2 regions of the Pleurocapsa sp. PCC 7327 genome follow, and region 1 is predicted to be linked to the other one. Evidence: riboswitches for the same ligand, from Rfam matches in the RefSeq annotation. Region 1 holds a riboswitch; the other holds the start of a gene.
The links. A riboswitch is a leader RNA that binds a small molecule or an ion and turns the genes downstream of it on or off. The one in region 1 is predicted to bind cobalamin.

Region 1 (3,416 bases):
CATACGACCAATTAATCATCGTCACTGGTCCTGTCAACATCCCTTTGACAGGTTTTTTAGTTAGCGATTGCGCTACTTTAAACTCCCGTACCGTCATCGCAGAAGTACGAACCACATCGCCATAAATAATCGGCGGACGTACATATCGACTCCCATAGCTTTGCACCCATCCATGTTCGGTAAAGGCAAAACCTTGTAACTGCTGACCGAAAAATTCCACCATGTCAGTCCTCTCAAACTCTCCGTGAACGAGGACATCAATGCCAATGTCTTCTTGGAGTTGGATACAGTGGGCAATTTGTGCATCAATAGCAGCTTGATACTCCTCTTTAGTCATCTCGCCTTTCTTGTAGCGAACTCGCAGTTGTCGCACTTCAGGGGTTTGGGGAAACGAACCAATCGTCGTCGTTGGGAAAGGGGGAAGAGAAACTTGTACCGATTGTCGTTCCTGATAAGATAAGGTACGTTGAAAATCGTCAAGTTTGAGGTTTTTTAGTTTTTCTCGAACGGATGTATTCGCTGGACTAAACTGTGTAAAAGCTTCCCAGTTCGTATCAATTAATTCCTCTGTTAAGTCTTGTTCGATTCTCGTATTTTCTCCCCCTATTGTTCGTGACAAGAATTTAACTTCTTGGAGTTTTTGTTCGGCAAAACTCAAAACATTTCGTAACGGTTCGGGCAGTTGTTTTTCTCGTTTGGCATCATAGGGAACGAACTGTAAAGAAGCTGATGGTTGGATAGAAATATTGGGAATTAGGGTTTTAATTTCTGATAACAAAGGGAGAACTCGATCGGTACGAATTTGCCAGATATTCCTGGCATCGACAATGCCAACTCCCAATCGTTTATCATGATTCCAACCGTAAGTTTTAATCAAATCTAAATTGTGTCCGCGGGTGAAATCTAAACTAATTGCTGCGACAGGTAAATCTATTACCCAGGGATAGGTTTCTCCTAAGTCATCGAAGTAGGTGACGAGATTAATGAAAATTCCAATGGAAGCCAATCGATTGTAAATCGTTTGAAACTGTTGTTTTAAGGAAACGGCATCGCTCAAAACTAAAACGGGTTCGTGTATTTGAACTTCTTCTATGCCCATGTTTTTAATTTCCGTGAGTAGATCGACATAGAGAGGAAGTAATTTTTCTATAGCTTCATCGATATTAATTTCTACTCGACTCAAACGCAACAAAGTCGAAAGTCCTAGAATAATTGGGGTCGCTTTTTTATCTAGTAAATTTTGAGCGCGCTCGATAGTTTCTAAAAAGTCGTTGAAATCTGCTGGTAAGATATCCGAACTAATTTCTGGAACGAGGTAATGATAATTGGTATCGAACCATTTGGTCATTTCCAGCGCTGTAATTCCTTCTTTCCCTCGCGCCATTGCAAAGTATCTTTCTAATCCTTCAAATGGTTGAAATCTTTTAGGAATTAATCCCAAACGGACTGTCCAATCTAATACGTGGTCGTAGAGAGTGGTATCGCCAATGCCAATGCGATCGATCTCTTCTTCTAATTGAGTTTTCCAGTTTTTTTCTTCTACTTCTCGAATAGTTTTTTGCAATGATTCTGCATCAATTTTTCTACTCCAAAAAGCTTCTAGTGCTTTCTTGACTTCGCGGTTTTTACCGATACGAGGATATCCTAATGTTGCTGTCGAAATCTTCATCGTTTCTCCTAAAAATTGACAAGACAGTTGGCTAGAGTTCGGAAGCGATCGCACCCTAAACTCTGAAATTTTAACGGTAATATTATTTCTTACCGATTGTTCTAAATAAAATTAGGAATTCGAGCTATAATTCCCTTTTTTAAAGGGTCAGGACGTTCCGACCACGGCATCATGCCATCCGATTTTTGAAAATATAAATTGGCACATTTCAGTATGGCATTACATGAATTAGAATCGCGATTTAAATTGCCAAATAGATAAGTAAACTTACCAGGTGCAGTAAAGGCAATAACGCAGGAATTATTACAAGCATTCATACACTCTACTGACTGAATCGTAAATTTAGATGCGTGCGACCAATTTTGAGACTGTTGGGTTAATTCTTCTAAGAGTTTTTGACCCCCACTGTGCCCTACTCTTTTTCCATCCTGCCAGACGCTAGCGCAAGTCGAACAGACAAGAATTGCGTGTCGATTTTTCATGTCAAAAATGTGGATAAAATAACCATTTATACACCTTTTTTATCGGTGCGATCGCATATTTCGATCGATCCAAACATTTGAGTCAGATTAACTAAAAGCTGTCTTCCTTTTCTCTACGTCTATGCACAAAAATACTACGTCTTTCTACTTGAGATAGAGAAAACAAATTGGCTTATCAAACACAGCTTTCAAGCAAGTCTAAGTAGCTATCTTGCTTTAATTTTTAACTTTTGTAGTGCCAGAAAACAGTAGGTGGGGGTGCTGTGATTTTTGACAATAAAAATCTTTTTAACATCTGTACCTCGCAGATTGTTTTGCAAGTGATTTCAATATTGGCGGGCATTCTGACTGAGAGATTTAAACTCGATCTCATCACAGCTGCGGGACAGCGTCGGATTTACACCGAACTTTCCCCGTTACCTCTAGTAACTGCTCCTTACTAGAACCAATACATAGTTATCACGCTAACACACGATCGTTTTTTTTACAACTGGTTTGAATCAAGGTTTTTTCATGATTTTTCTAACTCGCCAGAATTTAAGATCCAGCTACTTTAATCGCTCAATTAAATGCTCACCTACTCTTAAAGCATTAGCAATAACCGTTAAAGCAGGACTCACCGCAGCATTAGAAGGAAAGAAACTGCTATCGACCACATAAAGATTATCGAGATCGTGGGTGCGACAGTTGAGATCCAACACTGAAGACTTGGGGTCTTTGCCAAAGCGACAAGTACCGCATTGATGCGCCACTACTTGAATCGGAATACTACCATAGGGATGAATTCCACGAGATTGTTTATCCGTAGCTTTTAAAACTTCTTGCCAACGATATAATAAGCGATCGTGTGCTTCTAGGTTGTTGGGAGTGTAATCTAGATATAATTTATAACCTTTAAGTGTAACCCGATTGTTGGGATTGGGTAAATCTTCCGTTTGCAACCACCAACCAAGAGAACGTTTGGCTAACTGCTTCAAACCAAATCCAGGCATTAATTTAGCTGCAACGGATAAAATCGGCGGCGACTCGGAAAAGATCACATCTTGCAGAATACCTCCTGAGTTTTGAATGTGACCCATAGGGTAATTAAAATTATCATCACCCCAGTAGAAATCATTAATGTAGAGGGTTCTTTGAAATAATCCAGAGTTAGGCTGGGGTGATTGTTGTAAAATTACCGTCATTAGGTGTTTCATCAGGTTGCGTCCCACTAAATCGGAACTGTTTGCCAATCCTTGAGGATGCTTTTCATTGGCAGAATGCAA
Region 2 (3,416 bases), 1.4 Mb from region 1:
ATTCGTCGCGCCAAAAATCCGACCGAGTTTGTCGTGACGGTTTGTAATTTTACGCCACAACCCCACAGTCACTACCGCATTGGCGTTCCCGAACCGGGATTCTACACCGAACTATTTAATAGCGATGCTCGCAAGTACGGCGGGAGCAATATGGGCAATCTAGGCGGTAAATGGACGGATGAATGGACGTTTCATAATTTTCCCTATTCTCTCGATCTATGTTTGCCGCCTTTAGCGGTTTTGGTGCTGAAGTTAGATCGCGCTAAGACAGCAGAGGCGATGAAGCAAGTTCGAGGCGAGTAGTTAGAGCGATAGGACTTACGCACTCACTTGTCATGCCAGGATGCCATTAAAAATACAGAATTCAGAGTCGTTGCCCGGTAATATCAAATCCGTTTGATTAGCCATAAGATAGTACGAGTTGGAAGCTCGCGACTTTTGTTGGCCGCACTCCTTTTTTGTGGTTGTCTAACCGGATTTAATATAACTATGAAAGCGGTAGCTTTCCCAACTTTTCCTGAGATTTAGCGGCGTTTTGCTGGCTATTGGCGCTTTTTTTGCATATGACACTTTGAGCAACTCCCGCTAGCCTGGAATAACCAAACCTTGCATGATAAATTTCCTTGATTTCTATCATTGGTTATGTAATTCCAAAGAAAAAAAGGGAAAACTAAGAGCAGGGCGATCGCGCATCGAGTGACTAATTTTTTATTGCTCGATTCTGCTGACGAGCGATCGACCCTTTTTTCTCATACCCAAGTTTCCCGCTCGTTAGAGAGTTGTGACGATGCAAGAAAATCCTATTGTTGCTTGTTTTATTGGTAAACCAAAAATTAAAATATTTTCTCAGGGAGCGAAGCGCAAGCCCAAAACCCATAATTACACGAAATTAGTTTGGGGAGAAAACTATATTTTTGAATCCATTGATGAAGAAAATGAGGGCTACATGACAGGATCTGGGAAAGGAATCGAATGTGGCGACGAGTTGATTTTGTCGAAGGGAACCAATTCTTGTTGCTATCGGGTTGAGAAAATCGATTACTACTCGAATCCACCAGATATGTGGATAGCTCAACTCAAAAAAGTTATGGATAATTGATGGGCGAATTCCCCCTCCCCTGCATTCCAAGCCAAGGCACGATCGAGTATTATGAATGAGTTTGGGGTAGTATGGGGAAAGTCCAGTGCGATCCTGGCGCTGTGCCGCAACTGTGATTAGAAATTGAATAAAACTGCGTTTTTTTGATTTCTATAAGCCAGAATGCCTATCTGCTCCTTTGTCCACTCTACTTCCTGCGTCGCACGGGAAAAGGATTAAATTTGTTAGAAACTTCTCATTCATCAACGGCACAGATTGACTCAGATACTTTTTCTCTTCAATTACCAGCCTTACCGATCGCTCGTCCATTACTCGCAATCGGTCACGGGACGAGAGATCCGCAAGGAAGACAAGCGTTTCTGGATTTTGTTTCAGCTTATCAAAATTTAGATCCTTCGCGTCCTGTGGTGCCTTGTTTCTTAGAGCTTACCGAACCAACAATTCAACAGGGAGTCGATCTTTGCATAGAGAAGGGATTTACAGAACTTTCAGCCCTTCCAATTCTCTTATTTGCAGCGCGACACAATAAGTTTGACGTTACCAATGAATTAGATCGGGCACGACAGCGCCATCCCCAACTTAAGTTTTACTACGGTCGTCATTTTGGCATTACTCCCAGTATTTTAGAACTGTGGCAAAAGCGTTTAGCGCTCCTGGACGAACCAGAACGCAACCCCAGAAATATTCCTCGTTCGGAAACGGTTTTGCTGTTTGTAGGACGAGGTTCTAGCGATCCCGATGCTAACGGGGATGTTTATAAAATGGCGCGAGTTCTCTGGGAAGGCAGCGGCTATCAAACGGTAGAAACATGTTTTATCGGGATTACTCATCCCCGCTTGGAAGAGGGTTTTCGCCGCGCTCGCCTATACCAGCCGAAGCGAATTATCGTGCTACCCTATTTCTTGTTTACTGGGGCATTGGTAAAAAAGATTTTTGATATTACCAACCAACAGCAAGAAAAATATCCCGACATTGCGATCGCGTGCTTGCCAGAAATGGGAATTCAGACCCAACTGCTGCAACTACTCAGAGAACGAGAAATTGAAACCCAACTGGGACAAGTCCAAATGAACTGCGAAATGTGTAAGTTTCGCCTAGCAGCGCTCAACCACAGTCACAGTCACGGACACGACCACCATCACCATCACCACCACGATAGCCCTACTCCCGATCCCTATGCCAATCTAGAACAATATCACAATAAAATTTGGCAAGCTCCTTAGTTCGGTTATTAGTAGGGGCAGGTTTAATTGTCAGCGCGATCGAGTTCTTTGCTTAGCAATAATCTCAACCCGCCCGTACAGTAATTAATATAAGAACAAATGACCAATGACTAAGAACTCATGACAGAGAAAGACATTACTGTTGGCAGTAAAGTTCGATTGATTGCTCGACCGCCTTATCTAAAGACGGCAGAACCTATGCCGATGCTGCGTCCCTCCGATATCTTGGAAATCGGAGAAGAAGGCACTGTTATAGATCGTCGTCCGGGAGGCTATTGGGGCGTTCGTTTTGCGCGAGGAGCTTTCTTGATGGAGAATCAGTATATCGAGGTTGTATCGGACGATGCCGCTCCGCCGAGTTCATCGGGAGAAAATAGAAAAGACTTTTAATTTGTCTGCGCTTTTTTCTCTGAATCCGATGCTCCTAGAGCCATCTTTTTAATTCGATCTTTGTACTGGACGGGAGCCAAGGCAACTGCTCTGTCAAAGATCGGTTCGGCTTCTGCGTTCTTGCCTTGTTTTTGTAAGATTAACGCCTTAGCTAGCAAGGGACGGAAGTCTTCCCCATTTGATTTTATCGCTTGCTCGTAAACAGCAAGCGCCTCAGAATAGCGCTCCTGCTCGATATAGATTTCTCCCAATAGTAACTGAAGCGAAGTAACATTAACAGCTTCAACAGAATCAGTTTTAGCTGCTCGATCTTTAATTGCCTCAACTAAAGTTTTTTGCACCAGAGAAACGGCTTCCCCCCCGCGATTCTGTGCCAGCAAGAGATCGGTTACTCCTTTTAAAGCCTGGATATCTGTAGGCTGAGAGGCTAAAATATTGCGATAAGCAGCAATGGCTCCTTCATAATCGCCGACCTGCTGTTTTGCCTGAGCAAGCAAGATCGTGTAATCTGTCTGTTGAGGATTGAGCCGAGCTAATTTTTCTAGCGGCTCTATCGCTTTTTTGAGATCGCCTTGTTGAAGTCTCACTTCCAGGAGTCCTTCTAGTGCATTTTGATTGTCTGGCTCGCGTTCCAATACCAACTGATACCCTAAAGCCTTCGTTTCTAAGGCTTTTTCGGCTTGAGTGGATTTTGAAGACGAACC

Region 2: linked by a shared signal. The riboswitch ahead of PLE7327_RS12345 (sirohydrochlorin chelatase) and the one ahead of PLE7327_RS06245 (DUF1636 domain-containing protein) in region 1 are both predicted to bind cobalamin.

The regions. Positions count from the first base shown of each region.
Region 1 is NC_019689.1:1,392,354-1,395,769, forward strand. It holds gene metE (5-methyltetrahydropteroyltriglutamate--homocysteine S-methyltransferase) at 1-1,669, opposite strand, end outside; gene PLE7327_RS06245 (DUF1636 domain-containing protein) at 1,771-2,151, opposite strand; cobalamin riboswitch at 2,468-2,616, opposite strand; gene PLE7327_RS06250 (GMC oxidoreductase) at 2,700-3,416, opposite strand, start outside.
Region 2 is NC_019689.1:2,785,432-2,788,847, forward strand. It holds gene glgB (1,4-alpha-glucan branching enzyme) at 1-303, shown strand, start outside; gene PLE7327_RS12340 (hypothetical protein) at 788-1,099, shown strand; cobalamin riboswitch at 1,129-1,288, shown strand; gene PLE7327_RS12345 (sirohydrochlorin chelatase) at 1,321-2,322, shown strand; gene sipA (regulatory protein SipA) at 2,443-2,712, shown strand; gene PLE7327_RS12355 (lipopolysaccharide assembly protein LapB) at 2,709-3,416, opposite strand, start outside.